DNA from 4 places in the Rhizobium sp. KNZ14-9A genome. Region 1 is predicted to be linked to each of the others. Evidence: predicted binding sites of a transcription regulator. Region 1 holds the regulator's gene; each other region holds the start of a gene.
The links. Region 1 encodes PhoB, which activates phosphate uptake and scavenging genes when phosphate is short. Its sites were predicted from a motif close to TGTCATNNANCTGTCAT; they were not measured.
Positions count from the first base shown of each region.

Region 2: the regulator PhoB is predicted to act here: its motif matches at 1,925-1,941, upstream of ACR9ZQ_RS11375 (DapH/DapD/GlmU-related protein).
Region 3: the regulator PhoB is predicted to act here: its motif matches at 6,111-6,127, upstream of pstS (phosphate ABC transporter substrate-binding protein PstS).
Region 4: the regulator PhoB is predicted to act here: its motif matches at 6,768-6,784, upstream of ACR9ZQ_RS08235 (PhoX family protein).

Region 1 is NZ_JBPGXB010000002.1:3,313,669-3,321,624, reverse strand. Features, by position in the region: gene pstA (phosphate ABC transporter permease PstA) at 1-1,248, shown strand, start outside; gene pstB (phosphate ABC transporter ATP-binding protein PstB) at 1,263-2,078, shown strand; gene phoU (phosphate signaling complex protein PhoU) at 2,123-2,836, shown strand; gene phoB (phosphate regulon transcriptional regulator PhoB) at 2,968-3,651, shown strand; gene ACR9ZQ_RS23255 (pyrroline-5-carboxylate reductase) at 3,782-4,570, opposite strand; gene ACR9ZQ_RS23250 (GcrA family cell cycle regulator) at 4,873-5,403, opposite strand; gene ACR9ZQ_RS23245 (acetylornithine transaminase) at 5,829-7,028, shown strand; gene argF (ornithine carbamoyltransferase) at 7,074-7,956, shown strand, end outside.
Region 2 is NZ_JBPGXB010000002.1:1,047,019-1,054,974, forward strand. Features, by position in the region: gene ACR9ZQ_RS11365 (MBL fold metallo-hydrolase) at 1-648, shown strand, start outside; gene ACR9ZQ_RS11370 (GFA family protein) at 796-1,221, opposite strand; gene ACR9ZQ_RS11375 (DapH/DapD/GlmU-related protein) at 1,254-1,886, opposite strand; gene ACR9ZQ_RS11380 (adenylate/guanylate cyclase domain-containing protein) at 2,146-3,912, shown strand; gene ACR9ZQ_RS11385 (CE1 family esterase) at 4,087-5,016, shown strand; gene ACR9ZQ_RS11390 (TCR/Tet family MFS transporter) at 5,007-6,218, opposite strand; gene ACR9ZQ_RS11395 (NADP-dependent oxidoreductase) at 6,242-7,144, opposite strand; gene ACR9ZQ_RS11400 (TetR/AcrR family transcriptional regulator) at 7,349-7,956, shown strand, end outside.
Region 3 is NZ_JBPGXB010000002.1:2,396,081-2,404,036, forward strand. Features, by position in the region: gene ACR9ZQ_RS18605 (GGDEF domain-containing protein) at 1-862, shown strand, start outside; gene ACR9ZQ_RS18610 (cytochrome P450) at 908-2,152, shown strand; gene pstB (phosphate ABC transporter ATP-binding protein PstB) at 2,238-2,996, opposite strand; gene pstA (phosphate ABC transporter permease PstA) at 3,047-3,904, opposite strand; gene pstC (phosphate ABC transporter permease subunit PstC) at 3,907-4,884, opposite strand; gene pstS (phosphate ABC transporter substrate-binding protein PstS) at 4,973-5,995, opposite strand; gene ACR9ZQ_RS18635 (bifunctional diguanylate cyclase/phosphodiesterase) at 6,344-7,956, opposite strand, start outside.
Region 4 is NZ_JBPGXB010000002.1:433,990-441,945, reverse strand. Features, by position in the region: gene ACR9ZQ_RS08265 (thymidine kinase) at 1-80, opposite strand, end outside; gene ACR9ZQ_RS08260 (choline ABC transporter substrate-binding protein) at 317-1,273, shown strand; gene choW (choline ABC transporter permease subunit) at 1,351-2,196, shown strand; gene choV (choline ABC transporter ATP-binding protein) at 2,193-3,239, shown strand; gene ACR9ZQ_RS08245 (HugZ family pyridoxamine 5'-phosphate oxidase) at 3,379-4,128, shown strand; gene ACR9ZQ_RS08240 (ArsR/SmtB family transcription factor) at 4,244-4,561, shown strand; gene ACR9ZQ_RS08235 (PhoX family protein) at 4,705-6,678, opposite strand; gene aptA (omega-aminotransferase AptA) at 6,926-7,956, shown strand, end outside.

The DNA.
Region 1 (7,956 bases):
CGTCGCTACGCTGCCGAGCGCCGGTTCCAGGCCTATGGCATCGCAGCCATAGCATTCGGCCTCGTCTTCCTCTTCATTCTGCTTTGGACGGTCATCAGCAACGGCTATACGGCCTTCCTGCAGACGTCGATCACGCTGCCGATCGAATTCACCGAGAAGACGATCGACCCGGACAACAAGCGTGCGACCGACCCTTCGGTGCTGGTCGCTGCCAACTATCCGGTTCTGCTGCGCGACGCGATCGTCAAGCAGCTCGGCATCAATGCCGCAAGCCGTCCTGACGTGCGCGATGCGTCCAGCATGCTGTCCAAGGGTGCGCCCATTCAGCTGCGCGACATGGTCGTTGCCGACCCGTCGATCATTGGCAAGACCGTCAATGTTACAGTGCTTGCAGATGCCAATATCGACAGCGCCAACAAAGGCCAGATCAATCTTTCGGTCGATGAGAAGAACCGCAAGGTCAACGACAAGCAGGTTGCCTGGATGAATGAGCTGAAGGCGAGCGGTGCTCTCAACAAGACGTTCAACACCGGCCTCTTCGTCAACGGCAATTCCAGCCGTCCGGAAGCCGCAGGTCTCGGCGTCGCCCTCATCGGCTCGCTTTACCTGATGCTGATCGTTCTCGTGCTTTCGCTGCCGATCGGCGTCGCCGCCTCGATTTACCTTGAGGAATTCGCGCCGAAGAACAAGCTGACGGACCTGATCGAGGTCAATATCAACAACCTCGCCGCCGTTCCGTCGATCGTCTACGGTCTGCTCGGCCTGTCGGTCTTCATCAACTTCGCCGGCCTGCCGCGTTCGGCGCCGCTGGTCGGTGGTCTGGTGCTGACGCTGATGACGCTGCCGACGATCATCATCGCGACGCGTGCAGCACTCCGTGCCGTGCCGCCGTCGATCCGCGCGGCTGCCCTCGGCCTCGGCGCCTCGAAGATGCAGATGGTGTTTCACCACGTGCTGCCGCTTGCAATGCCCGGCATCCTGACCGGCACGATCATCGGCCTTGCCCACGCACTCGGCGAAACTGCGCCGCTGCTGCTGATCGGCATGGTCGCCTTCGTCGCCCAGGCGCCGAGCAGTCCACTCGATCCCTCCACGGCACTTCCGGTTCAGGTCTACATGTGGGCCAACGAAGCCGAGCGCGCATTCGTGGAAAGAACCTCGGGTGCCATTATCGTCCTGCTCCTGTTCCTGATCGTCATGAACATGGGAGCTATCCTCTTGCGTCGTCGCTTTGAGCGCCGCTGGTAAACGGAGTAGAGATCATGAACATGTTGACGGAAGCTGCAGTCGAGAAGGCGCTGGACCAGAAAATGAGCAACGTCCCGTATAAGATGATCGGACAGGATGTCTCCGTTTATTACGGCGAGAAGCGCGCGCTTTTCGATGTCAATCTGAACGTCCGCGAAAACACCGTGACCGCCCTGATCGGCCCGTCGGGCTGCGGCAAGTCCACCTTCCTGCGGTCGCTGAACCGCATGAACGATACGATCGATGGCTGCCGCGTCACCGGCAAGATCACGCTCGACAGCGACGATATCTACGATCCCGACATCGACGTGGTCGAACTTCGCGCCCGCGTCGGCATGGTGTTCCAGAAGCCGAATCCGTTCCCGAAGACGATCTATGAAAACGTCTCCTACGGACCGCGCATCCATGGCCTTGCCAAGTCCAAGGCCGACCTCGACCAGATCGTCGAGACGAGCCTGCAGCGCGCCGGCCTCTGGAATGAGGTCAAGGATCGCGTGCATGAATCCGGCACCGGCCTGTCCGGTGGTCAGCAGCAGCGTCTGTGCATCGCACGCGCCGTTGCCGTCAGCCCGGAAGTCATCCTGATGGACGAGCCCTGCTCGGCGCTCGACCCGATCGCGACTGCAAAGGTCGAAGAGCTGATCCATGAGCTGCGTGAAAACTACACGATCGTCATCGTGACGCATTCCATGCAGCAGGCCGCGCGCGTATCACAGCGTACGGCAATGTTCCACCTCGGCAACCTGGTCGAGGAAAACGACACCGACAAGATGTTCACCAATCCCGACGATCCGCGCACCCAGGACTATATCATGGGCCGGTTCGGCTGATTTTGGCGATGTGAAGCCTTCCCGATTTTCGAGGACAAAGCCCCATGGCATCGACACATATTTTTTCCGCTTACGATGACGATCTGAAATTCCTGTCCCGGCGCATTTCCGAGATGGGTGGTCTTGCCGAACAGATGGTCGGCGAGGCCGTCCGTGCGCTGGTCAACGGCGACACTGCGCTCGCCCAGAAGGTCATTTCCGACGACGTGATCCTTGATCACGCGGAACGCGAAATCAACGACAAGGCGATCGTCACGATCGCCCGTCGCCAGCCGATGGCCTCCGACCTTCGCGAGATCATGGGTTCGATCCGCATCGCTGCCGACCTCGAGCGTGTCGGCGACCTCGGCAAGAACACCGCAAAGCGCGTCATCGCCGTCCAAAGCACCGGCGTTCCGCGCAAGCTCGCCCGCGGTCTCGAGCATCTCTCCGAACTGGCGCTCGTCCAGCTCAAGGAAGTGCTCGACGTCTATACGACGCGTTCTGCGGACAAGGCCAAGTCCATCCGCGAGCGCGACGACGAGATCGACGCGATGTACACCTCGCTGTTCCGCGAACTCCTCACCTACATGATGGAAGATCCGCGCAACATCACGAGCTGCACGCATCTTCTCTTCTGCGCCAAGAACATCGAGCGTATCGGTGACCATGCGACCAACATCGCCGAGACGATCTACTACATGGCAACCGGCGCCCAGCCGGAAGGTGAGCGTCCGAAGGACGACAGCTCCAATACCGTCGGTGCGGTGACGGAGTAATCCGGACCTGCCAATTGCGTGCGCGCCCTGCGCTGGGGCGCGCAAAGGTCGCAGCCAATTCCAAGTTTCTGCATGGTCCCTTGCTTAAATCACCCCCGGTTTAAGGATCATGCATTAGGAGACTGACACGCATGATCCCAAGAGTTGCAGTTGTTGAAGATGAAGAGGCGCTGAGCGTGCTTCTCCGCTACAACCTCGAGGCTGAAGGTTTCGAGGTGGATACGATCCTCCGTGGCGACGAGGCCGAAATCCGGCTTCAGGAGCGCACGCCGGACCTGCTCATCCTTGACTGGATGCTGCCGGGCGTTTCCGGCATCGAGCTCTGCCGCCGGCTGCGCATGCGGCCGGAGACCGAGCGTCTGCCGATCATCATGCTGACGGCACGCGGCGAAGAGAGCGAACGCGTTCGCGGTCTCTCGACCGGCGCGGACGACTATGTCGTCAAGCCCTTCTCCACGCCGGAACTTGTTGCTCGCGTCAAGGCGATGCTGCGTCGCGCCCGTCCGGAGGTTCTCTCCACCGTTCTGAAGTGTGGTGATATCGAGCTCGATCGCGAAACCCATCGCGTTCATCGCAAGAGCCGCGAAGTCCGCCTCGGCCCGACCGAATTCCGCTTGCTCGAATTCCTGATGTCGTCGCCGGGCAGGGTCTTCTCCCGCTCGCAGCTTCTGGATGGCGTCTGGGGCCACGATATCTACGTGGACGAACGTACCGTCGACGTCCATGTCGGCCGCCTGCGCAAGGCGCTGAACTTCTCCAACATGCAGGATGTCATCCGCACCGTCCGCGGCGCGGGATATTCCATGGAAGCCTGATCCGAGTGATCGGAGGTCACGAACGGGTCGCTCGGTTTCGCCGGGCGGCCCGCTTGTCTATCTGACACCCCTAGCTTCTTATGAAAGCCGACACCAGGCGCCGAAAGCGGACCTCGAGAGAACCTGCTTTCTACAGACGAATGCGTGCGAGAACTCGATCAAGAGCCTTTTGCAGAGCCGCAGTGCCACCGAAATCGCGAAAGTCTTCGAGCACCTGTTCATTCAATCCGCCCTTGGTCGAATGCTCGCCGATGAGTTCATCAAAACTCGCGACAGGTTTCGAACGGGCAGCATGGGCGAGGCCGGAAAACAATTGACGGAGGTAGGCGTCGCCAGCCGTTCTCGAAAGCCCTTGGCTCTGCAGCCAGGTCGACGTCTCGTCCAGGATGCCGAAATAGGTGGCCATCAGGCAGCTCGCCACCGCGAGAAGTTCGAACTCAGGTCTGTTTTCAACCTGGATCGCCGTTCCGAGCGCCGAAAAGAGGGCGTGGGAAACCTCGTCGGGCGGGTAGATCGCAGTCGCGCCCTGAAGATCTGCGATGTACGGAAGTGGAATTGCCAGGCTCAGGCGAACTGGCTGATCGATCCACGCCAGCAGTTGATCCATTGGCGTGGCCGCGACGAAGCTGATGACATGGTGGCCCGGCCGAAATCGGAGCGAGCGGATGACCTCCTCGGCAATTTGCGGCCTCACGGCCACAAATACGAGATCGGATCGGTCGAGAACATCCTGGTTCCCCAAAGCGATCGACACATTCCGGTTTGCCGCCGCAAGGCGGGCGGCGACGCTTGCGTTGCGCGGTGACAGCACTACCGGTGTGTCGCGAAACGCTGTCTTGCCCAATCCGGTGACGACGGCCTCGGTAATCGTGCCCGTCCCGACGAACCCCATTGTCATCCGCTTTGGATCGATCTCCATTGGCACCCCTGAGTGACTGTTTGCGCTATGCTACTCCACGGGAATACGGCATCTGTATCAGAAAATCGCGTTACAGCGCCAGGACCACCATTCTATGCCAGTTTAGGGCTGAAACGCATTGGTGGCGTTGGCCACATAACTTCGCATTGTCAGGCATGGTGAACGACCGGCGGAGATCGGCCTCCGGCAGATAGTCGTGGTCAGGAGCGGTTTTCCAGCCCTCCTGTGCCGACTAAAAAATACGCCCCTCTGCGCGTCAGCGAAGAGGGGCGGCGGATGCTGCATCTGTTGAGAAGGCGCGGTCAGGCGACCCGGACAGCCTTGCGGCGTTCGCTGACCGGCTGGTAGGCGAGGCGCTGGTGATAGTTGCAATAGGGTGAGGAATCCGGGGAGTCGCAGCCGCAGAAGTAGAAGTCGTCCTTCAGCGGATCGCCGACCGGCCACTTGCAGGTGCGCTCCGTCAGTTCCGTCAGGCCAAGGCGGCGTGAAATCGGCACGACCACATTCTTGGCCGGCACGTATTCCATTTCCTCGACCGTTTCGATCTCGATCTCTTCCTTCAGCATCGTTGCGCCCTGCTGGCGGGTAACGGTGCGGGTGGTGATGCGAGACGCATAGTTCGGGGCGCGTGGAGCCGACGTATTGCGCTTCGTTGCGCGCGCAGCGGTTGCCGTGCCGCCGGCCTTGGCGCGGCCGGGAAGACTGAGCCGGTGAACCTTGCCGATAACAGCGTTTCTACTCACTCCGCCAAGCTGCGCAGCGATCTGGCTGGCGCTCAGCCCCTCTGACCAAAGCTTCTTGAGCTTCTCGACACGCTCGTCTGTCCAGTTCATTGCCCTGTCTCCACCTTTCGCGTTGGTGATGGCAGAATCCCTCACCGTTGCCTCGGAAGTCTCCGAAGCAAGAAACGCCTGATCAATTTTGGTGACTAGTTCCGCCGCATGCAGTCTAGTAATTGAACTTTAACCTAGTGTGAGCCTGACTCTGTGACAAGAGTTCGCGTGAATCCGATGAATCCGAATTCAGGGTTTTCCCCAACTTGCTTCCCCGGAGAGTCATTTCTGCAACATTAGCTGTTGATAGACCTGCAAGTCTGATTTGAGGCTTGACGCATGTGCTAAATCTTCAGTTTTGTTGACATTGCAGTGCGAAAAGTAAATAGTGCTCCCTGCCGCCGCAAGGCGGCATTTTTGATTTTTCGGGCCTGGTTTTCTTAGCCGGAGTCCGTTGCCTTAGAGCCTGACCAGGAGATTGCGCCATGGCTGAAGCCTCGCCGCTTTATGATACCTATTCTCGTGCCCCGCTGCGGTTCGAGCGAGGCGAAGGCGTGTGGCTGATCACCGAAACGGGCGAGCGATATCTGGATTTCGGAGCGGGCGTTGCCGTTACCTCCGTGGGGCATGGCAATCCGCACGTTGTGGCCGCTCTCAAGGATCAGGCCGACAAGGTCTGGCATCTCTCCAATATTTATGAAGTGCCGGGGCAGGAGAAGCTTGCCAAGCGTCTGACGGATGCCACTTTCGCCGACAAGGTGTTCTTCACCAATTCAGGCGCCGAGGCTCTCGAGTGCGCCATCAAGACTGCGCGCCGCTATCAGTTCTCCAAGGGGCATCCGGAGCGCTTCCACATCATCACCTTCGATGGCGCCTTCCACGGCCGTACGCTGGCGACCATCGCCGCCGGCGGCCAGGAGAAATATCTCGAAGGTTTCGGCCCGAAGACCCCTGGTTTCGATCAGGTGCCCTTTGGCGATGTCGAGGCTGTCCGTGCCGCTATTACCGACAAGACCGCCGGCATCCTCATCGAGCCGGTGCAGGGCGAGGGCGGTGTCCGCCCGGCAACGTCCGAATTCATGAAAGCGCTCCGCCAGCTGTGCGATGAGCATGGCCTGCTGCTGATCCTCGACGAGGTGCAGACCGGCGTGGGCCGTACCGGCAAGCTCTTCGCTCATGAATGGTCGGGTATAACGCCCGACATCATGGCGGTTGCCAAGGGCATCGGCGGCGGTTTTCCGCTCGGCGCCTGCCTTGCGACGGAAGAGGCCGCTTCCGGCATGAAGGCGGGCACGCATGGTTCCACCTATGGCGGCAACCCGCTGGCCATGGCTGTCGGTAACGCGGTGCTCGATGTCATCCTGGCCGAGGGCTTCCTGCAGCATGTGCGTGATGTCACTCTCGTCTTCCGCCAGGGCCTTGCATCGCTCAAGGATCGCTATCCCGACGTGATCGAAGATATCAGGGGCGAAGGGCTGTTGCTCGGCGTCAAGGCTGCCATTCCCTCGGCAGAGCTGCTGAAGGAAATCCGCGCAGCCCATCTTCTGGCGATCCCGGCAGGCGATAATGTCATCCGCCTGCTGCCGCCGCTGGTCGTAACCGCCGAGGAGGCGCGCGAGGGTCTTTCCCGTCTCGAACGCGCTGCCGAAAACATCCGTGCCGCCAAGGTCAAGAAGACCGCTTGATAGGACAATGCCCCGCCCGCCGGCGGGCGTAGCAGGTAACGAACAATGGCTTCCCCCAAACACTTCCTCGATCTTTCCGCCGTCACCGGATCCGACCTCAGAACCATCATGGACGATGCCAAGCTGCGAAAGCAGGCTTTCAAGGCCGGCACGGCCGACAAGCCGCTCGCCGGCAAGATGCTCGCCATGATCTTCGAGAAGCCGTCCACGCGAACCCGCGTCTCCTTCGATGTCGGCATGCGCCAGCTCGGCGGCGAGACCTTGTTCTTATCGGGCACTGAAATGCAGCTCGGCCGCGCCGAAACGATCGGCGACACCGCCAAGGTTCTGTCGCGCTATGTCGACGCGATCATGATCCGCACGACCGACCACAACCGTATGCTGGAGCTCGCTGAGCATGCGACCGTGCCGGTCATCAACGCGCTGACGGATGATACCCATCCCTGCCAAATCATGGCCGATATCATGACCTTTGAAGAGCATCGCGGCCCAATCAAGGGCAAGACGATCGCCTGGACGGGTGACGGCAACAACGTGCTGCATTCCCTGGTGGAGGGGGCTGCCCGTTTCGGCTACCGCATGAACATGGCAGTACCCCTTGGTTCCGAGCCGAAGGATCACTATCTGAACTGGGCCCGCAATGAGGGCGCCGAAATCATGCTTTACCATGATGCTGACCGTGCGGTCGCCGGCGTCGATTGCGTGGTGACCGATACCTGGGTCTCCATGAATCAGGAACATCGGGCTCGCGGTCACAATGTCTTCCAGCCTTATCAGGTCAATGCGCATTTGATGGCGCAGGCCGGCAAAGACGCATTGTTCATGCACTGCCTCCCCGCTCACCGCGGTGAGGAGGTGACGGACGAAGTGATCGATGGCCCGCAATCCGTGGTCTTCGATGAAGCGGAAAACCGTCTTCATGCGCAGA
Region 2 (7,956 bases), 2.3 Mb from region 1:
CTCGGGATCGACCCGGACTTGAACCTGCCGCGGGCCGGACAGTTGATCAAGCGACTGGAGGCCGCAGGCATCGATCTTGGTTCCGTGACCGACGTTGTGCTGACCCACATGCACATGGACCATGTTGGCGGGCTGCTCGTCGAAGGGGTGAAGGAACGGCTGCGTCCGGACCTGCGCATCCATGTGGCCGCCGCCGAGGTCAAATTCTGGGAGGTGCCCGATTTCTCTCACGTCTCCATGCCGCCGGGCTTTCCGGACGCGCTTCGGGCAGCCGCCAAGCGGTTCGCCAAGGAGTACCAAAACCAGCTGCGGCTGTTCGATGAAGAATACGAGGTGGCGCCGGGTGTCGTCGTCTCCCGCACCGGTGGCCATACCCCCGGGCATAGCGTGGTCCGCGTGGCCTCCGGCGGCGACAAGCTGATGTTTGCCGGCGACGCCGTATTCGCGGTGGGCTTCGAACATCCCGACTGGTTCAACGGTTTCGAACACGACCCCGAAGAAGCGGTCCGCGTTCGGATCCGACTTCTGCGCGAACTGGCGGCGACCGGCGAACTGTTGGTGGCCACGCACCTGCCGTTCCCGTCCATCGGCCATGTGGCGGTCGACGGCGAAGCCTTTCGCTGGGTGCCGATCTTCTGGGATTATTGACGGGGTCGTGTCACGCCGCACCAGGCTGAGCGTGGCTCATATCCGTCTCAATCAGCGAGGCCCGGCGAATGCCTGGGCCTCGTTTCATTTTGGCGGCCGTATGCCGCTGGAGCCGTTCCGGGGCAGGAGCGCCCGCCTGGCATGACCTCACTTTGCCGGCTCGAAGCGAAGTATGCCGGCGACCCTCGCCTTGGTGCCGGAATCGGAGGGGTGGGAGACGCCATCCATGACCTGCACCTCCGGAAAGTCGAAGGGGCTGATACCCTCGATGCAGGCGACATTGATGCCGAACTGGTTCGGATTCGAGCGGCGCTGGTGATGGGTATAGATGCCGCAGGTCTTGCAGAAATAATGCTTCGCCGTGCGGGTATTGAATTGATAGAGCGTCAGGTTGTCTTCGCCCTCTACGAACTCGATATCCGCAAGCTCAGCCGAGACGGCGATTGCGCCGCGCATGCGGCAGTAGGAGCAGGTGCAGCGGCGGATCGTGTTGAATTCGTCCGCCAACCGGAGCCGGAATTTGACGCGGCCGCAGTGGCAGGCCGCATTATGCTCATGTCTCTCGTCGCTCATGATCCGCTTGTCTCTCTCAATGAAATCCCAAACTAGGCCCAGCGCTCGCAGAAGGCTTCGATATCGCTGGACTGAAAATCGGCGAGCCGTGCCATGATGGTCTCGAATGGCCAGTCCCACCAAGCGATCGCGACAAGTTTTTCCGCAACGTTTCGCGAGAAGCGCTCGCGCAGGAACCTGGCGGGAACGCCGGCGACGATCGTATAGGGCGCAACGTCCTTGGTCACCACCGCGCCTGCCGCGAGCACGGCGCCGTCTCCAACCGTCACACCCGGAAGCACGATGACGCCATGGCCGATCCAGACGTCATTGCCGATGATGGCGCGGTCCGCCTTTCGTTCGGCGAAGAAGGAGTGATCGCGCGCGGCGTCTGCGGAGTAATATTCCGCGCAATAGGTGAAGCGGTGCATCGACGGGCGGTCCATCGGGTGATTGGGTGCGCCGATCCTGACTTCCGCGGCGATGGCGCAGAATTTCCCGATCGAGGCATCGCCGACGATGCAGCGCTGCCCGAGATAGGAATAATCCCCGAGTTCGACCGTGTGCAGAGAGGTATTCTCAAGGATCTCGCAGCATTTGCCGACGCTGGAATCCCTCAGGTTTGCCGTCGGGTGGATGACGGTCTCGGCGATCTTTGGGCGGTTCGGCTGGGTGGTCGAGTCCATGGGCAGTCTCCGGATTTCGGTCTGCCTAATCGGGAACGGTGAAGGATATGTGACGCCAGGAGCGGCGAAGGATCGGGGCAGGTTTGGCAGTGCGCCTCAAAGCTTGGTCTGCTTCGGGCCGACAGGTGTCAGAGCGCAGCGATACGCCATGCCAAAGGCGGTCATTCATCCGTCCCCTTTGCGACAAAACTCTATGAATTTGGCAAAATCCGCGCATATTCATCCAACGGTATGATACGCCGCCGGAGCAATCACTGCTGTGGATCGAAAGCTCGCAGCCATCCTTTCCGCCGATGTTGCCGGTTTCAGCCGCCTTACGGCGCTGGACGAGGAGGGCACGGTTCGTGCTCTCAACGCGTGCCTCAGCCAGATCGCCGAAATAGTGGGCGAGCATGACGGCCGCATCTTCGGCACTGCGGGTGACGGGTTTGTCGCCGAGTTCGCAAGCGCTGTTCAGGCTATCCGGTGCTCGGTCGAAATCCAGCGACGCCTCTCGAGCAATCCAAAAGACATCCCCGGGGATCGCCGCCTGGAGTTCCGCATCGGCGTCAATCTGGGTGACGTCATTGTGTCGGGTGACGATCTGCTCGGCGACGGCGTCAATATCGCCGCGCGCCTGCAGGAGATGGCGCCGCCGGCAGGCATATGCATTTCCGGGTCGGTACGCGAGCATCTCTATGGCAAGGTGCCGTTCACGCTGACGAGCCTTGGCGAACGCTCTATGAAGAATATCCCGAGGCCGATTTCCGTCTTTCGGGTCGACTGGCAGGAGGCGGCTGAAAGCGGGGAGGCCGGGCCAGGGCTAACGCCGTCACTTGCGCCGCGCTTCGGCAGAGACCAGCCGTCGATCGTCGTCATGCCCTTCGACAATCTCAGCGGTCAGGGCGATGAGTATTTCGTTGATGGGGTCGTGGAGGAAATCACCGCGGCGCTCTCGCGCGTTCGGGAGTTCTTCGTCATCGCGCGCCAGTCCGCCTTCACCTACAAGGGACGCTTCGTCGACGTGCGTGACCTCGGACGGGAACTCGGCGTCAACTACGTGGTCCAGGGTACGGTTCGGCGCGGAGGAGAGCGGCTGCGGATATCCGTGCAGCTGGTCGATACCGAGACGCGCATGCAGTTCTGGTCAGAGCGTTATGAGGGCGCGGCCGAGGACATATTCGAGCTTCAGGACAGGATCGCGGCTCAGGTGACCGGCGCCATCCATCCGGCCATCCAGAGTGCCGAAACCGAGCTGTCGAAGCGCAAGCCGCCCAGCAGCCTGCGCGCCTATGATCTCGTCATGCGCGCCTACCCGTATCTCTGGGGCCAGAGCAAGGCGACGAACGAGCGGGCAATACCGCTGCTTCTGGATGCCATCGCGATCGACCCTGCTTACGGCCGCGCCCACGCATTTCTGGCATGGTGCTACGCCCAGCACCTTGGCTACATCTGGACCGAGGAACCGGAGCGGGATCTGGAGCGGGCTTTAAAATCTGTCGAAGCCGCAGTGGGCTCCATCGATGATGATCCGACCGCCCTGACCGCCGTCGGCGGGGCACTCAGCCATTGCGGCGATCAGGAGCGGGCGGCGGCCTATCTTGAACGGGCGCTGGCGCTCGACCCGAACAATGCCTGGGCATGGGCGCGCTATGGCTGGGTTGCAAGCTACAAGGGCGAGACTGGCGCTACGGAGCGGTTCGAACGGGCGCTGACGCTGAGCCCGGCGGATCCGCTTGCGTTCAACATGCGCATGGGCATGGCCCTGTCGCTCGCCATGGCCGGCTCCCTTTCGCAGGCCGTCGCAATTGCCCGGGAGGTCGTCAACAAACATCCCGATGTGACCTGGTGCTACCGGATGATGGCGGCCTGGGCGGCGATGAGCGGTGACGTGAAGACGGCCCGGTGGGCTGCGGGCAAGCTCATGGAGATCGAGCCGCATTTTACGATAGAGCGTTATTTGTCGAGGCCTGTGTTTCGGGGGGTGCCGCAATGGGCGGCCCAGACCGCCGAGGGTTTGCGACAGGCGGGCTTGCCTGAGCGCTGAGGGTGTTTTCGATCTTGCGGGAAACCGATGGGACGGGAGCGGACTTCGCGCCTCGTCCACGATCCGCCGGAAGCGACATCGTGTCCCTAGGCGTCGCTACTTTCGGTCATTGCCAGCGACACCGAATGACTTATGTTTCGTCGCTGTATTTTCGTTCGAAAGCGGGAATGTTTCATGTGCCGCGCATTGCTCCGCCTGCCATTCGCCGCCTTCCTTTTTCTTCTCGGCTGGACGGCCGCTCATGCCGATGAAGTTCTGACTTACAAGTGGCAGGGCGTGGACCGCACGGCGATCCTGCATATTCCCAAGGGAGCGGAAGGACACCCCGCACCGCTTGTCATCGTGATGTATGGGTCAGACGACAAGGCCGCCAACTTCCAGAAAAACAGCGGATTTGATGCTGTCGCTGACAGCGAGAACTTCATCACCCTTTATCCGGAAGCGATCGACGGCGCCTGGAATATCAAAAACAGGAAGCCTGTCATCAATGGCGAGCCGGTTGATGACATCGGCTTTTTCCGCACCATGATCGACGATCTGGTGAGCCGGAAGATTGCCGACGGCACAAGGGTCTATGCCACGGGCTTCTCGTTCGGCGCGCTGATGACTTATACGCTGGCCTGCGCGCTTCCTGACAGGATATCAGCGATTGCTCCCGTCGCCAGCGCGATAAACGAAGCGCAGGTCGAAGACTGCAAGCCCGGCCACACCATGCCGGTCATGATGGTGAACGGCACTGATGATGACGTGCAGCGCTACGATGGTTATATCCGCTCCTTCGGCAGGCTGCTTTCCGTTCCGGAGACAACGGAATATTGGCGCCGGATCGACGGCTGCACCGGGGAAAATGCCACGGCGCTGCCGCATCTCGACCCGCATGACCTGACCCGCGCCAGCCTGGTTCAATGGTCCGGATGCCAGGCCGATACGGGGGTTCAGTTGTATCGTATCGAAAACGGAGGCCATTGCTGGCCCCGTCTCGCCAAGTCCGATACCAGCTCCGGTCATGATGATCCGGTAGATGGACCCCGTTTCGGCGGATGCAGCAACGATATCGAGACAGCGGTTGAGGTGTGGAACTTCTTCAGGGAGTTTCACCGTTGATGATCGAGACATTCACAACGGGTTCTCGTGCTCATCAGAACCAGCGGCACCGCGATCGCGTAGAGGGCGATCACCGAGAGCCAGATACCGCCCGGCCAGTTCTGTCGCGTCACGAAATAGAGGGATGAAAAGCCGAGCGGCGCGATGATGGAGGCGAGGGAGACGGTGGAGGCGAGCACGCCCTGCAGTTCACCTTGGCGGTCGGGCTCGACCGTGCGGGTGGCGAGCGCCTGGAAGGCGGGATTGCCGATGCCGACGAGGGTGAAGACCGGCATGATGGCGAAGATCATCCAGCCCTGGTTGGCCAGTGCCATCACGAGGAGGGCGATCGCGGCGGCGGCGATGCCTGTCATGACCGACCAGCGCTCGCCGAGCAGGCGGGTTGCCGGCCCCGGCAGGAAGGCTTGGCAGAGGGTCTGGCAGATGCCGAAGGCGCCGAGCGACAGGCCGATCCAGAATCCGTTCCAGCCGAAAGTGTCAAAGCCCCAGAGCGCCCAGCAGGTGCCGTAGGATTCGCCGGCGGCGCTGAAGACGAAATAGACCAGCACGATGGGCAGAAGTCCTTTCATCGAGACGATCCATTTCAGCGGCCGCAGCGGGTTCAGCGTGGCGAGATCGATCTTCTGGCGAGACGGTGTGCAAGATTCAAGTGTGCGGGATTCTGGCAGGACGAAGAGGGCAAGCAGCAGATTGCAGGCGTTGAGTACGGCGGCGGCGATGAAGGGCAGGCGCAGCCAGTAATCGCCGAGCAACCCGCCAAGGACCGGGCCGATGATGAAGCCGGCGCCGAACATGGCGTTGAACAGGCCGAAGCGGCGCGCGCGCTGATCCGCAGGTGAAATATCGGTGATGTAGGCGGAGGCGACCGACATATTGGCGCTGGTGAGGCCGGCGATGGCGCGGCCGATCAGCAGCAGAGTGAGGGATGGCGCAAAGGCCATGATGGCGTAATTGATCGCGGCACCGGCAAGCGAGATCAGCAGCACGGGGCGCCGGCCGATCGTGTCGCTGAGCGCGCCGAGCACGGGGGCGAAGACGAACTGCATGGCGGCATAGAGCGCCGTCATGAGGCCGACATAGAAGGCGATGTCCTGCGTCTGGGTCACGTCCTGAAGAAGGTGGGGCAGGATGGGGAAGATCAGCCCAATGCCGACGGCATCGAGGCAGATGGCGGTGAAGATGACGACGAGCGGTTTGTTCATGCCAGATTTGTTCATGGGGGAGCTCATGGAGAAATGACGAGTTTGCCGGTGACACGGCCGGCGGCGCTGACGATCTGTGCTTCGGCCGTCTTCTCCAGCGGAAAGGCTTGCTCGATACGCAGGCGGAAAAGGCCCTTGGAATAGAGCCGGGCCACATCGGCCAGGATCCGTTCCGGCTCTTTCGGCGGGCCGTGCGAGAATTTCGCGCCGTACTCCTCGGCCGAGAAATCGGCGACGGAGAGAACGTGAGCGGGATCGCCTGTGATCGCGATCAGTTCGGGGATGATACCGGAGCCGGCGACGTCGATTGCCGCGTCGATGCTATCGGGCGCAAGCTGCCGCACCCGCTCAGCGAGGCCGGGCCCGTAGGCCGTCGGGATGGCGCCGAGTTCCCTGAGGTAATCGTGTTTCTGCGGGCTGGCGGTGCCGATGACGGTGATGCCCCTGATGCGGGCAAGCTGGAGGATGGCGGAGCCGATGCCGCCTGCGGCACCGCTGACCAGCAACGTCTCTCCGGCTTTGACGCAGAGTTCGTCGAGGCTGCGCCATGCCGTCTCCGATATGACGGGGATGGCGCCGGCTATCTCGAAGGGCAGGTCATCCGGCTTGTGGACCCAGTGCGTGAGGACGGCATGTTCGGCCATCGTGCCGTTGCCATAACCGAAGACGGCATCGCCGACATAGGTATTGGAGACATCGGGGCCGACCTCATCGACGATGCCGGAGGCTTCGACGCCGAGGGCTGCGGGAAAGTGCACCTCCTCGAAGGCGCGATATTGCCCTTCGCGGCGCTTCCAGTCGGACGGGTTGACGCCGGCGGCGCGTACCGCGATCCGCACTTCGCGGGGGCCGGGATGCGGTGCCTCGATCTCGACGAATTCGAGGACTTCAGGGCCGCCATAGCGGCTGAATTGAATAGCTTTCAAGTGTTTGTCCTTTCGGGGCGGCGGATGCAGGGCACAGCTATTCCGTTCGCGGTCACGAGCACGGCCGCGCGCCTCCACGGGAACAGGTTTAACGGATTTATGCTGTACTTCATCCAAATATGTACTGAGTACAGTAATAGGATCTCGGACACTCGCTGTCAAGATTGATGTACTCAGTACATAAATCCTGCTATTGAGAGCGCCATGCCGAAGCCATCAGATAAAACACCCTCAGCCCCTTCAGATGTGGAAGTCTCGGATTCGGGGCCGCTGGACCGGCGATCCCGCAAGCGCCTCGCCACGCGGCGCGCCATCTCGCTTGCCGCCGACCGGCTGTTTTTCGAGCGCGGTTTCGAGAATGTGACGGTCGACGAGATCGCTGCCGCTGCCGATGTCGGGCGGATGACCGTGTTCAACCACTTCCCGCGCAAGGAGGACATGTTCTTCGATCGCGACGAGGAGGCGCGCGAGACCCTGCGCGAAGCGCTGCGGCAGCGCGACAGCAGCGTTTCTCCCATCGAGACACTACGCTTGCTCGCGCATCAACTCGTCAGGCAGCAGACGCCTTATTTGTTATTTTCCACCGCCAGCCAGGGTTTCATAGAGACCGTGGAGAACAGCGAAACGCTGAAGGCGAGGGCGCGGGCGATCCGCGACGAGATCGCTCGGGAATTGGCGGTGGCGCTCGCCGAATCCGTGGGCCAAGACCCCGCTGATACGACCGCCAAGCTCGCGGCCGCGATGCTGCTGGCGAGTTGGAGTGTGGCCTTCGTCGAGGCGCACCGGACTTTTCGGCAGGGGCGGGATACGGT
Region 3 (7,956 bases), 920 kb from region 1:
GCTTGCCATGGCGATAGCCGCCGGCGATATCCATCGCGAACGCACGCGCATCATGCTGATGGCCGTCTTCGTGCTGCAGGCCTTCCTCTGCTTCGGCGTGGCGCTGGCAATGGCGCTTATCCTGCCCTCGGATAAGCAGGCGACGAATTTCAGCGGCGGGGCCGCCATGGCCAGCGCCTTCCTGCTCACCATCGCCTTCGCGCTCACCTGCCGCCTCATCATGGAACGGTCGGAACGTCACCTGCGCTTCCTGACGCTGACGGATTCGCTGACGGGCGTGCTGAACCGCCGCGGCCTGCTCGGCTATTTCGACAAGATCCAGGAAAAGGCACATGACGAGCAGCACCAGGTCGGTGTCATCCTCTTTGACCTCGACCATTTCAAGCGCGTCAACGACCGTTTCGGCCATCAATCGGGCGATGCCGTCCTCACCGCCTTCGCCCGCCTTGCTCGTCAGTATATCCCGAACAATATCTTCGGCCGCATGGGCGGCGAAGAATTCGCGGCCTTCGTGACCGTCCGCGACCAGACGGAAGCCGAAGCGTTGGCGGAATCGATCCGCGCCGAATTCTGCCGCCTGCCGGTCAGCACGGGCGAGGCACTGATCCCCGCCACCGTCAGCGTCGGCATCGCGCTTTCCTCGGCGATCGAAGCCAATATCGACCGGCTGGTGTCGGCCGCCGACCGGGCGCTCTATTCGGCAAAAGCTGCCGGCCGCAACTGCACGGTCGTCTTCGGCGAGGAAGAAGCGGCGGCACCCGCGCCTGGCGAGCCGAACTCTCATGCCGGCGAACTCGTGCCGACCGTCGACGATCAAGTGGAAGCATTGCGCCGCATGGGTGTACTTTCCCGCGCAGGCTGAGTGTCCATCTTTTCGAGGCAAGGCAAATCCGCTAAGCCTCTGCCCATGATGATACCGCCCTTCCTCAAGATCAATCCCGCCACACGCCATGTGTCGCTCGATGGCAGCGACCCGGCCTTCTACGGCAACCCGAACGCGGTCTATGCCGCGCTCCATGCCCATTGTCCCACCTTCTACTGGGAACAGCAGAAGCAATGGTTCGTCACCAACTACGATCATGTGAACGGGCTGCTGCGCGACCGCCGGTTCGGCCGGCAGATCCTGCATATTGCCAGCCGCGAGGAACTCGGCCTTCCCGAGCCCGAGCCGCATATCGCCGCCTTCGATCTCGCCGAGCGCTATTCGCTGCTGGAGCTGGAGCCGCCGGAACACACGCGGCTGCGCACCCTCGTCAACCGCGCCTTCGTCTCGCGCCATGTCGAGAGGATGAAACCGGAGCTGGAAGAGCTCGCGAACAAGCTAATCGACGGCTTTGCCGACAAGGGCGAAGTCGAGCTGCTTTCGGCCTTTGCCGATATCATCCCGGTGACGATGATCGCCGGCATGATCGGTATTCCCGAAGAAATGGGGCCGCAGCTCCTCAAGTGGTCACATGCCTATGTGCGCATGTACATGTTCGGGCGCACCCGCGCGGACGAAGATGCTGCGGAGCAGGCGGCACGGGAATTTTCCGATTATGTGAAGACGGTCATTGCCGAGCGCCGGGCCGAACCGCGTGACGACCTGCTGACGCATATGATTCACACCGAGCACAAGGGCCAGTACCTGACGGAAGACGAGCTGGTTTCGACGACCATCGTGCTGCTCAATGCCGGCCATGAAGCGACGGTCCACCAGATCGGCAATTCGGTGCGCATCATCCTGGATAGCGGCTACGATCCGGCTGAGCTTTTCCGCGACGAAACCGCCACCGAACGCACCGTCGAGGAGTCGCTGCGCATCTGCGCGCCTGTCCACATCTTCCAGCGCTGGGCGCTCGAGCCCGCCGAGATCGACGGCATCGCGTTCAAGCGCGGCGACAAGGTGAGCATGATCCTGGCCGCCGCCAATCTCGATCCAGCGAAATTCAGCGATCCCCTCACCTTCAAGCCCGACCGCAACGAGGCACCCAATCTCTCATTCGGCGCCGGCATCCATTTCTGCATCGGCGCGCCGCTGGCGCGGCTGGAGCTCAACGTCGTGCTGCCGATACTGTTCAAGCGCCTGCCGGGGCTCAAACTTGCCAAGACGCCCGTCGTCAAGGACGTCTACCACTTCCACGGGCTCGATCGCCTGGATCTCGTCTGGTAAGCCTTCATATCCGACACTCGGAAACGAAAGCGGCCGGCAAGCTCATCGCGTGCCGGCCGTTTCTGTTCCGCGAGGAAATATCGCATCAGCCGTAACGGCCGGTGATGTAGTCTTCCGTACGCTTGACCTTCGGAGACTGGAAGATCTGCGCGGTCGGGCCGTATTCGATCAATTCGCCCAGATACATGAAGGCTGTGTTGTCAGAGATGCGGCTTGCCTGCTGCATGTTGTGAGTGACGATGACGATCGTGAACTCGCCCTTCAACTGCGCGACCAGCTCTTCGACCTTGGCAGTCGAGATCGGGTCGAGGGCCGAGGTCGGCTCGTCGAGAAGCAGCACCTCCGGACGCAGCGCCACGCCGCGGGCGATGCAAAGACGCTGCTGCTGGCCGCCCGAAAGGCCGAGGCCGCTGCCCTTCAGCTTGTCCTTCACCTCATCCCAGAGAGCGGCCTGACGCAGCGCCTGCTCGACGCGCACGTCCATATCGGCCTTGTTGAGGCGCTCGTGGTGGCGAATGCCATAGGCGATGTTGTCATAGATCGACATCGGGAACGGCACCGGCTTCTGGAACACCATGCCGACGCGGGCGCGCAGTTCATTCATCGAGAAGCTCGGGTCGAGGATGTTCTTGCCGTCGAGCTTGATCGAGCCGGTAGCCCGCATCTTCGGATACAGCATGTAGATGCGGTTCAGGATGCGCAGCAGGGTGGACTTGCCGCAGCCGGAGGGACCGATCAGGGCCGAGACCTGGCGCTCCGGGAAGCTCAGGCTCACATCCTTGATCGCGTGGGCGTCGCCGTAGTAGAAATTGACTTTCTCGAGGGAGATCTTGTCTCTCGCCATCAGCTTTCCCAGCTTGCTGGTAGTATCGATAGTGTCTGCAGACTGAAGCATCATTTCCCACCTTTTCGGTTCAGGACGGAGCGCGATACGACGCTCAGGATTAGAACGACGGCCGTCATCACGAAGGCACCGGCCCATGCAAGATTCTGCCATTGCTCATAGGGGCTCATGGCGAACTGGAAGATGACGACGGGAATGTTCGCCATCGGCTGCGACATATCCAGGCTCCAGTACTGGTTGTTCAGAGCCGTGAAGAGGAGCGGCGCGGTTTCGCCGGAAATGCGGGCGATTGCGAGAAGGATACCGGTCAGGATACCGGTCGAGGCGGCGCGGTAGAGGACGTTGACCGTGACCTTCCAGCGCGGGATGCCGAGCGAAAGGGCTGCCTCACGCATGACATCGGGAACCAGCCGCAGCATTTCGTCGGTCGTGCGCACCACGACCGGCAGGAAGATGAAGGCGAGAGCGATGCCGCCGGCAAAGCCTGAGAAGCGTGAGGTCGGGCGGACGACCACTTCATAGACGAACAAACCGATGATGATCGACGGCGCAGAGAGCAGGATATCATTGACGAAGCGGATGGCCTCGCCGAGCTTCTTGCCGCGGGCGAACTCCGACAGGTAGGTGCCGGCGAGCACGCCGATCGGTGTACCGATGATAACGGCGAGAACGACCATCAGCAGGCTGCCCATGAACGCGTTGGCGAGACCGCCGCCGTCTTCGCCGGGCGGCGGCGTCATTTCCGTGAGAAGGCTGGGGCTCAGCGCAGACAGACCGTGGACCAGCGTCGTCCAGAGTATCCACACCAGAAAGACCAGGCCGAGCACGGTGGCGATGCCACAAAGTGTCAGCGCGATTGCGCTGCCGATCTGGCGGCGGCGGTAAAGGGAACCCGAATAGGTAGCCATGATTATTCCCCCCTCTGCTTTGCCATACGCACCAGCATGAGCTTGGCGGCCGCCAGAACGATGAAGGTGACAACGAAGAGGATGAGGCCAAGGGCTGCCAGCGACGACCGGTAGAGGTCGTCCGAAGCCTCGGCAAACTCATTGGCGAGCGTCGCGGCAATCGAGGTGCCGGGCTCCATCAGCGACACCGCTATGTTATGGGTGTTGCCGAGAACGAAGGTAACCGCCATGGTCTCGCCGAGCGCGCGGCCGAGACCAAGGAAGATGCCACCGACAACGGCCGTGCGGGTGTGCGGGATGACGATGTCGCGCACCACTTCCCACTTTGTCGAACCAAGCGCATAGGCCGATTCCTTCAGCTGCGCGGGGACGACCAGGAAGACGTCACGCATGACCGACGAGATGAAGGGGATGATCATGATCGCCAGCACGATGCCTGATGTCAGCATGCCGATGCCGAGCGGCGCACCCGAAAACAGCGCACCGATCAGCGGGATCGGACCCAGCCAGTCGATGAGCACCGGCTGGATGTAATCCGACATGAACGGAGCAAAGGTGAAAAGACCCCACATGCCGTAAATGATCGAGGGGATGCCGGCGAGAAGCTCGACGGCGTCGCCGATCGGCCCGCGGATGGAGCGCGGCGCAACCTCGGTGATGAAAACCGCGATGCCGAGGCTAACGGGAACGCCGATGATCATGGCGAGTGCCGAGGTGACCAGCGTGCCGTAGATCGGCACGAGACCGGCGAATTGCTGAGCAACCGGATCCCATTCGGTGCCGGTCAGGAAGCCGAAGCCGAAGGTGCGGAAGGCAAGAAGCCCGCCCATGGCCATGGAGATCGCCGCTGCCAGCAGAGCGGCGAGAACAAACAGGCCGCAGCCCAAAACTATCCAATAAAAAATCCGATCGCCTGCGGCGCCGTCGCGGCGCTTCACGCCCGCGGTGTCGGCGGGCAGCGACGCCAGTGCTTCGCTCATATCCGTACGCTCTGCTGCTTTGAGGGGGTGTCAAAGGCATTCGGGGCGGAAAGCTTGGCTTTCCGCCCCGACCGCAGTTTCGTCAGGATCAGCTCTTGAAAGAGGCCGTCCAGTAATCTTCGATCTGCTTCACGAGCGTGTCCGGAAGCGGAACGTAATCGAGCGAGGAAGCCTCCTTCTGACCCTTTTCGAGAGCCCACTTGAAGAAGGAGAAAGCAGCCTTGGAGCGTTCAGCGTCCTTCGGTTCCTTGTACATGATGGCCCAGGTGGTTGCCGTGATCGGCCAAGCCTTTTCACCCGGTGCGTTGGTCATGATCAGGTAGAAGTCCTGAGCCTTGCCCCACTCTGCACTTGCAGCTGCAGCCGAGAAGCTTTCAGCGTTCGGCTTCGGATACAGGCCGGCAGCGTTCTGGATGAGAACGTAGGGCAGCTTGTTCTGCAGGGCGTAGGCGTATTCGACGTAACCGATCGAGTCCTTGACGCGGGTAACGTAAGCAGCAACGCCTTCGTTACCCTTGCCGCCGATGCCGACCGGCCAGTTGACGGCAGTGCCTTCACCAACCTTCGACTTCCAGTCCGGGTTTACCTTGGAGAAGAAGTTGGTCCAGTTGAAGGACGTGCCCGAGCCGTCCGAACGGTGAACAACGGCAATCTGGCTGTCGGGCAACTTCAGGCCCGGGTTCAGATCGGCGATGGCCTTGTCGTTCCACTTGGTGACGTTGCCGAGGTAAATATCAGCGAGGACCTTGCCGGAGAGCTTCAGTTCGCCTGATTTGATGCCCTTGACGTTGATGACGGGAACGATGCCGCCGACAACGAGCGGGAACTGGCCAAAGCCGCCAGCCGTCAGATCTTCCGGCTTGAGCGGGGCGTCGGAAGCGCCGAAGTCAACCGTTGCAGCCTTGATCTGGGCGATACCGCCGCCCGAACCGATCGACTGGTAGTTCAGCTTGTCGCCGGTTTCCTTGTTGTAGTCTGCCGACCACTTCGAAAGAACCGGATAGACGAAGGTCGAACCAGCGCCGGTAATATCGGCAGCGGAGGCCGAGACTGCCAGAGCGGCAACCAGGCCGGCGCCGAGGCAGGCCGAAAGAAGTTTCTTGGTGAGCATTTGCAACTCTTCCCTGATGGAACGAAAGGACGACGAGGCTCGGCGCCATGGAGGGGGTGTCCACTGTCAGGGGCGCTGAATTTCCTCGTCACGGGAAGGCGGCTAGGCGTCTATTATTACAGTTTGATGACAGTTTGTGACGGGTGACATGAAATGCAACGCTGTGCATAAGTCGCTGAAGTCACTGACTTTCCTAGTGAATCGCGCGCTGACAAAGCCTTCGTAAATGAGGTGCAGCCCTATTGCCGCAGGGCTGCGGTCGATTGCCGCAGCAATGCGTGAAAATGTCGTTTTCAGACGCCAAAATGCTCCGAGGACCGGACGACCACCCGAGTGTGCTGCCGCAATCTATGCGGCAAGCTCTTGAAGCTTGCTGGATATCTCGAGTGCCGACATAGGTTTTCCGATCAGATAGCCCTGCAGCTGGTCGCAGCCGGCCTCACGCAGGATCGCCGCCTGGCGCGTATTCTCGATACCTTCAGCTGTCACGGGAATCTGCAGAGCGGTCGCCAGGGAGATGGTGGCTCTCAGAACATCGGCGCCATTCGAGGCTTGGTCGAGAGCGGATACGAGCGAACGGTCGATCTTCATGCGATCAAACCCGAACTGCCGCAATGCGCCGATGCTTGCATAGCCGCAGCCAAAGTCATCAAGCGCGAATTTTATACCGACCTGTTTGAGGTGATCTATCGACCTGCGGGCCTGTTCCGGATTTGTCATCAGGACGCCTTCCGTGATCTCCAATGTCAAACGCTTCGGATCGAAATCGAGCTCCTGCAGAAGCGAGATCACTTCGGCGGCGAATTCCGGATTGCAGAGTTGGACCGGCGAAACGTTCACCGACAATGACAGGCCAGGCCAGTTCTTGGCATGCCCGATCGATGTTTTCAGCATATGAGCGCCGAGCGCATCGATGAGGCCGCACCTTTCGGCGAGCGGGATGAAAATCTCAGGGCTTATGTTCCCTGTTGGAACTCGCCAACGCGCTAGCGCTTCAAGACCAGTAACAGCACCTGTCGCAGCAGAGACGAGAGGCTGGAAAAAGGCTTCGATCGCACCATTGCTAATGGCGCTCTTCAACAAAGCTTCCATTTCGGCGACCCTCTGGCGTTCCAGATCCAGCTCCGGGTCGTATTCGATCGCCCGGCCTCTGCCGTTTGCCTTGGCACGATAGAGCGCCATATCCGCCCTGCGGAGAAGCTCCAAAGGCGGTACGTCTCCGTCACGTGCGGCAGCTCCGATGCTTGCGCCAACTTCGATTGTTCGCCCTTCGATTTTGAAGGGCTCGGTGAACAGCGCCAGAATAGTCTCTTCTATCTCCCCACGCGCGGCGGTTCCAATCTGCACCAGCGCAAACTCGTCGCCTCCCAGCCGGGCGGCCGCAACGACTTCAGGGTGACAGGCGATCAGGGCGTTCGAGACGATCCGGATCAGGTCATCCCCTACCGCATGCCCCCAGGCGTCGTTGACAGCCTTGAATCCATCGAGATCGACCAGATAGAGCCGGGGTGGCGCAACATCGGTATCTTCCAGCTCTTCCAGCAGTGCGAGAAGCCCGTGCCTGTTCAACAGGCCGCTCAGGCTATCGTGGTTCGCTTCGAAAATCGCCGCTTGCGCCAATTGGCGTAGGCGGCGCGCCTCTGCTGCACCCACCAGCAGAACACCACCCAGGAACATCGCAAGGATGATGACAGCGGCCGCGACGTAAGGATAGACTTCGTGAAACACGGCGGTTCCGGGCGCTTTGCTGGGCCAGACAAGATGGCCGATGACGCCACCTCCTATGTCCGTGATCGGCGTGTTCAGCAGGCCCGACTCGGGCGCGGCGGCAAGGCGCAACCCTTCGAGTTCATGCTCGTCCGAAAAAGTGTCGAGAACCTCCGACGTGAGATCCTTGTAGAGGCTCAGGACACTCAGCTTCGGAAGCTCGCCTTCTGCGGTGAAAGGCTGGATTGCCTGTG
Region 4 (7,956 bases), 2.9 Mb from region 1:
TGGTAATTGTAGGAGGCCTGCAGCAGCATGGTCGACTTGCCGGCATTCATCGTCGAGTAGTTGAAATAGAGTTTTGCCATCGGATTCTCCTTGTCTGGCTTCTTGAAAGCTGGAGAACGCAAAGAAAAGCCCCGACAAATCGATAATCACAGGAAATCTTGGCGGCGAAATCGCCAAAAGCCTTGAAATTCAAGCCTTCCCAAAAAACGCTGGGGCGTCGCAATCATATAGTCCGGAACGCCGCAAACGCGCCGAGATCGCTTGTAAAACTGGTCTATTGATGGTTGGCTTGGGAACGTAAGACTGGGAGTCTAAAATGAAAACAACAAGCGCATTCAAACTCATTACCGCAACTGCCGTCGCAGCTCTCTCCGTTGCGACCGCCGCCTTCTCCGCAGACCCTGAAAGCTGCTCCACCGTCCATCTTTCGGACATCGGCTGGACGGACGTCACTTCTACTACGGCGACCGCCTCCCTGCTCCTCAAGAAGCTCGGCTATGAGACCGACATCAAGGTTCTCTCCTTGCCGGTCACCTATACCTCGATGAAGAACAAGGACATCGACGTCTTCCTCGGCAACTGGATGCAGTCCCAGAAGGCAGATATCCAGCCCTACCTCGACGACAAGTCGGTCGAGTCCTACGGTCCGAACCTCGTCGGCGCCAAGTATACGCTGGCGACCAATGCCAAGGGCGCCGAACTCGGCATCAAGGACTTCAAGGACATCGCCGCTCACAAGAGCGATCTCGACGGCAAGATCTATGGCATCGAGCCCGGCAATGACGGCAACCGCCACGTCATCGACATGATCGACAAGAACACCTTCGGCATGAAGGAGATGGAACTGGTCGAATCCTCCGAGCAGGGCATGCTGGCACAGGTCGCCCGCGCCGAGAAGGAAGGCAAGCCGATCGTCTTCCTCGGCTGGGAACCGCATCCGATGAACACCAACTTCAAGATGACCTATCTGTCGGGTGGCGACGACACCTTCGGACCGAATTTCGGCGGCGCCGAAGTCTACACCAACGTGCGTGCCGGCTATCTAGATGAGTGCCCGAACGTCGGGACGTTGGTCAAGAATCTGAAGTTCTCCCTGACAATGGAGAACGAGATCATGAACAAGATCCTGAACGACGGCGAAGATCCGGAAAAGGCAGCGGGCGAATGGCTGAAGGCCAATCCGTCCACGGTCGAACCCTGGCTTGCCGGCGTCAAGACGCGCGATGGCAGCAGCGATGGCCTCGCAGCCGTCAAGTCAGGCCTCGGCCTCTGATGAAATGAACGGGGCGGATCTGCCGCCCCGTTTTCGTTTTCATCCCGATCTTCGTTCTCAAAAGACAGGCGCGCCTCGTGAATTGGATCACCGACGCTAAAATTCCCATTGGCCCCTGGGCCAAGTCCTTCGTTGACTGGCTGACGACAAACGGCGAATGGTTCTTCAACCAACTCTCCGCGCTGCTGTCCCATGTCATCAATGCCTTGCTTTTCGTGCTGCAGACGCCCAATCCGCTGGTCGCCGTCCTCGCCATAAGCCTCATCGCCTGGTGGCTGCGCCGATCGATAACAGTGGCGGTCTTCACCTGTCTTGGGCTGCTGCTCATCATGAACCAGGGCTACTGGAAGGAGACGACGGAAACGCTGGCGCTCGTACTCGCCGCGACCTTCGTCAGCATGGTGATCGGCATTCCGCTCGGCATTGCGGCTGCCCGCCGCGCCTGGATCTATGCCGCGATGCGGCCCGTTCTGGACCTCATGCAGACCATTCCGACCTTCGTCTATCTGATTCCAGCACTTATCCTTTTCGGCCTCGGCATGGTGCCGGGCCTGATCGCAACCGTCATCTTCGCCATCCCCGCCCCCATCCGCCTTACCCGCCTCGGCATTATCTCGACGCCCCCTTCCCTCGTCGAAGCCGCCGTCGCCTTCGGCGCGACGCCGATCCAGGTTCTGCGCAAGGTCGAACTGCCCTTTGCAACACCGCAGATCATGGCCGGCCTGACACAGACCATCATGCTCTCCCTCTCGATGGTCGTGATCGCCGCCCTCGTTGGCGCTCCCGGTCTCGGCGTACCGGTCGTGCGTGCCTTGAACACCGTCAACATCGCCAAGGGTTTTGAGGCCGGTTTCTGTATCGTCATCCTGGCAATCATTCTGGACCGCATGTTCCGCACCGCAGGCGAAGGAGACGGCGCATGACCGCGGTCAGTTTCAGAGACGTCAACATCATCTTCGGCGACCGGCCGGAAATCGAACTCGCCATGGTCGACCAGGGTCGCTCACGTGACGAGATCGGCGCCGAGACCGGCCTCGTTCTCGGCGTCGCCAATGCCTCGCTGACCATCGAGGAAGGCGAAATCCTCGTGCTGATGGGCCTATCGGGTTCCGGCAAGTCGACGCTCCTGCGTGCCGTCAACGGGCTTGCGCCCGTCGTGCGCGGCGACGTCGCCGTTTCGACGGCAACGGGGTCGGTAAACCCCTACAAATGCAGTGCCAAGGCGCTGCGCGACCTGCGCACGCATACGGTCTCTATGGTGTTCCAGCAGTTCGCTCTCCTGCCTTGGCGCACCGTTGCCGAGAATGTCGGTTTCGGCCTTGAGCTCTCGGGCGTGCGGGAAGCCGAGCGCAAGAGCCGGGTCGGCGAGCAGCTCGAACTCGTCAACCTGACGAAATGGGCGGACCGCAAGGTCAACGAGCTCTCCGGCGGCATGCAGCAGCGCGTCGGCCTTGCCCGTGCATTCGCCACCGGCGCGCCGATCCTCCTCATGGACGAGCCGTTCTCCGCGCTCGATCCGCTGATCCGTACGCGCCTGCAGGACGAGTTGCTGGAATTCCAGCGGCGGCTGAAGAAGACCATCCTCTTCGTCAGCCACGATCTCGACGAGGCCTTCCGCATCGGCAATCGCATCGCCATCATGGAGGGCGGACGCATCATCCAGTGCGGAACGCCACAGGAGATCGTCAAGAACCCGGCCGATCAATATGTCGCCGACTTCGTGCAGAACATGAATCCGATCAACATGCTGATGGCCTCTGACATCATGCAGCCTGGGCTTGGCGACGCAGCAATCGGCATGTCGGTCAGCGCCACCGCCCGCCCCACGACGCCGCTTGTCGATATCCTCGATGCCCTCTCCCGGCAGCCCGGCAGTATCGGCGTGGTCGACAACGGCCAGATCGTCGGCACGATCTCGGCGCAGGATGTCGTCACCGGCCTTACACGGCACAAGCGGAAGGAATAAAGCATGTCGCGCAAAAGTGTGCAGCGGTTTTGCGGTAACGACATGCGAAAACAAAAACCTAAAGCGTGGCAAGCAAATCCTGGAGATCGCGACACGCTTTAGACTTGATCCTTTCACTCCGCTTTGCGACAACGCGGATATGAAAGAACAGTCTTCTACGCTCCGCGAAACCGACGACGAGGCCCGTAAGCTGGCGCGCACTCTCTTGCGCTCCGCCCGCTATGCTGCCCTCGCCGTTCTCGATCCCGAAACCGGCTTTCCCTTCGCAAGCCGGGTTCTCCTCGGCACCGACATAGACGGCGTGCCGGTCATTCTCGTTTCCGCGCTCTCGACCCACACGAAAGCGCTCGCTGCCGATGCCAGGGCCTCGCTCCTGACCGGCGAGCCCGGCAAGGGCGATCCGCTTGCCCATGCCCGCCTGACGACCCAATGCCGTGCGGAACAGGTGGAGCGGGATACGCCTCTCCACGCGCGCATCCGCGCTCGTTTCCTCAACCGTCACGCCAAGGCGAAACTCTATATCGATTTCCCGGATTTCCGTTTCTTCCGGCTCATCCCGCAATCGGCCAGCCTTAATGGCGGATTCGGCCGTGCTTACATTTTGGACGGCAGCGATCTCGTGATTCACTCCGAGGCAAATGATCACATCGCTGAAAAAGCTGACGCCGCAGTGCAAGATTTAGTAGCGCGCCATCCGGACCTCATGTTAGCGCTGACATCCAGGCTGAAGGCACCTGAAGCGGGTCCCTGGCGCATATGTGGGGTCGATTCCGAAGGTTTTGATATGATTTCAGGTGACTTATTGATGCGTTGCGAGTTCGACATACCCGCTGAGGACTTAGATCACATTTGTTCAAACATATCTAAAATAGCATACCTGATACCTTAAATTTAGGTATATACAATCTTCGAGCCCAATTGCTAGTTTTCGCTGTCAGTCAAAGAACCGTCTGACGGCCTGTGCCTGTACGGATGATGTACGTTTCGCATTAGGAAGAAAAAATATGGAAACCTCTGATTTGGCCGAGCACACCAATGTGGCGGCAGCTTTATTATCGGCCATGGCCAACCCCAAGCGTTTGCTGATCCTCACCAGCCTGGTAAAGGGAGAAGTGCCTGTCGGCGTTCTCGCCACCCAGGTCGGCCTGAGCCAGTCGGCCCTCTCCCAGCATCTGTCGAAATTGCGCGCTCAGAAGCTGGTCAAGACCCGTCGTGATGCACAGACGATCTACTATTCCAGCAACTCCGAGCCGGTCATGAAGATCCTCGCGACGCTGGAGGATATCTACGTGGCTCAGAACCGGAGCAGGTCTGCAGCCTGATGTCAGCGCTGACATGATGTCAGTCTGAGCAGCGTTCCAGGGAAATGCTTCCGCGGGCGCCGCTTAACGATTTTCAGCACGTAAAACCTTTGGGACCGGCAATTCGCAAGAATTGCCGGTCCCGTCTGTGTCAGAACGACAGGTTAGCTGCCCACCACTCCGTTGCTAGCGCGCGTCAGCACGACGAGCGACGGACGCGCCGGCACACCCGGCTTGAAGTCCGGCCAGTTAGTGCCGGCATCTTCCATTGAGGTCGCATCCTCGTTATCGGCCATGCGCAATTCGCCCGGATGCTGGACCGAGAGGAAGACGCTGGAGCCGTCCGAGGTAAAGGTCGGCGAGCAGGTCTCCGAACCGACAGGCGCGATATAGATGAGCTTCGGCAAAGCGCGGCCCGAACCCTCCGTATCCATTACATAGACGGAATCGGCGATGCCTTCCGGCGGCGGGCCGTCGGTGGTCACCCAAAGGCGGCCTGCTGGATCCACGGCAAGGTTATCGGGGTCGGTGAACCAGCCGGCCGAGGTGGTCGCTGGATGGAACATCGCCTGGTCTTCGGGCTTGGCCGGATCGCCGCAGAGCACGAAGACGTCCCACTTGAAGCTCTCAGCGGCGTAATCGGGCTTGTCAGGACCGCCTGGCGTTACAAGCTCCAGCAGATGCCCATGCGGATTGGGGCCACGTGGATTGGCAACGTTGACCTGTTCCTTCTCGTCGTCACCCTGGCCCTTCGGCAGGCGATCCTCGTTTTCGGTCATGGCCACATAGAGCTTGCCGGTGCCGAGATGCGGGATGAAGCCCTCCGGCCCGTCCATTGGCGTCGCACCAACGAGGTCGGCGGCAGTGCGGGTGGCGAGAACCACGTCTGCCTGCGTCTTGAAGCCGGCTTCCGCCGTCAACGGGCCTTCGCCAGCAACGAGCGGGATCCAGCGCATCGTGCCGTCGCTTTCGAACTTGGCGACAGACAGGGTGCCGTGATCGAGCAGATCCTTGTTGGCGGCGCGATCGTTGGGGTTCCACGGATCGCGGGTGACGAAGCGGTAGATATATTCGAAATCGTCGTCATCGCCCATGAAGACCACGACGCGGCCGTCAGGCGCGACGCAACATTGCGCGCCTTCATGCGTCATGCGGCCGAGCGAAGTGCGCTTGACCGGCTTTGCCGTCGGATCGAACGGATCGATTTCCACCACCCAGTCGAAACGCATCCATTCGTTCGGCTCTTCCTCGAACTTGAAACGCGGCTCGACGCGGCTGACGGAATAGATGTCGTTCTCATCCTCGTCCCAGCCCTGGCGCTCGACCAGTTCCTGGTTCGGCAACTTGGTATAGTCGCCGGCAAAAACATCCATCGCGCCTTCTTCGCCTGAGAGCATCGTGCCCCAGGGTGTGATGCCGCCATTGCAGTTCGAGATCGTGCCGAAGACAACCGTGCCGGTCGGATCGGCCTTGGTCTTGAGCCGGTCGTCGCCGGCAGCCGGGCCGGAAATGCCGATCTCCGTGCTCATGTGGATGCGGCGGTTATACTTGCCGTCCTTGACCACCTGCCACTGATTGCCATCCTTGCGCACTTCGAAAACGGATATGCCGACAGCAGCCATGACGGCGCGGATCTGATCCTCGGTCATCTTCTCGCGGTAATCGTCCGCCATCAGGCCCGGGAACATCAGAAAGGGCGTCGCATATTCATGGCTGACGACCATCAGGCCGTGATCGGAGCTCTTTTCGCCCCAGGGCAGCGGCAGGAACTGCGTGAAGTCGTTGTTATAGCCGAACTGGCGCTCGGCAGCCTTGCCATTGAGCTTGGCGACATCGAATTCCGGGCTGTCGGTGAAGAGAGCGTCGCCCCAGCGAATGAGGATCTGGCGCTCGTAACCATCAGGCCAATGGTCGGCGGTGTCACGCACGCGCTTCAGTTCGGGGAAAGTAAGGGTCGACTCGGCGGCTTCCGCCCTCGTTGCTTCGAGCGCCGGCGCAAAAGCGGCTGCCCCCATGGCTGCGATGAAGCCCTTGAGAACGGTACGGCGACGAACGCCTTCTTCGAGAATGGTGCCGTAGCTCGGCGCAAATGCACGCCGCGGATTGGGACGCGGTCTGGTTTTCTGGCGGTCCGTCATGACTACCTCCGGTAAAAACGGTTGAATTTCAAGGAAATGGATGAAATGCCCTCGGCCATTGCGGCCATCGATTTTTGTAGCAATGCCGGGCGAAGGATTGATGACGCCCGAAGTGTCCGGCAACGGCAGACAGCGGCGCTTCTTCGGCTTGACGCCTTGCCGGGCGCTGATAATTTGACCGGGCAGTAAAAATAAACGGCGCCAAGCCTTGAACGGGAACGGCCTCCCCAACGGCCAGGAGAACAGCATGTCCAACCGCCTGAATGCAACGCCAAACGACCTTCGCGCCTTTTGGATGCCCTTTACCGCAAACCGTCAGTTCAAGAAGGAACCGCGCCTCTTCGTGAGCGCCAAGGATATGTACTACCAGACCCATGACGGGCGTCAGGTTCTGGACGGTACGGCTGGCCTCTGGTGCGTGAATGCCGGACATTGCCGTCCGAAGATCACCGAGGCGATCAGCGAACAGGCCGGCGAACTCGATTACGCCCCGGCCTTTCAGCTCGGCCATCCCAAGGCTTTCGAGCTCGCCAACCGCCTGGTCGACATCGCGCCGGAAGGATTGGACCACGTCCTCTTCACCAATTCCGGTTCTAAATCGGTGGAAACGGCGCTCAAGGTGGCGCTCGCCTATCACCGCGTGAAGGGCAACGGCTCACGCTTCCGCCTGATCGGCCGCGAGCGTGGCTATCATGGCGTCAACTTTGGAGGCATCTCGGTCGGCGGCATCGTCACCAACCGCAAGATGTTCGGTACCCTGCTGACCGGCGTCGACCACATGCCGCACACCCACCTGCCCGGCAAGAACAACTTCACCCGCGGCGAACCCGAGCATGGCGGCGATATCGCCACCGAACTCGAGCGCATCGTTACCCTGCATGACGCGTCCACGATCGCCGCCGTGATCGTCGAACCGGTCGCTGGCTCCACCGGCGTTCTCATTCCGCCAAAGGGCTATCTGCAGAAGCTGCGCGAGATCTGCACCAAGCACGGCATCCTGCTGATCTTCGACGAAGTCATCACCGGCTTCGGCCGCCTGGGCGCACCCTTCGCTGCTCAATACTACGATGTGAAGCCCGATATCATCACCACCGCCAAGGGCTTGACCAACGGCGTCATCCCGATGGGCGCGGTCTTTGTGACCTCGGAAATCCATGATGCCTTCATGAATGGCCCCGAGCACATGATCGAGTTCTTCCATGGCTATACCTATTCCGGTAACCCGATCGCCTCGGCCGCAGCACTTGCAACGCTCGACACCTACAAGGAAGAGGGCCT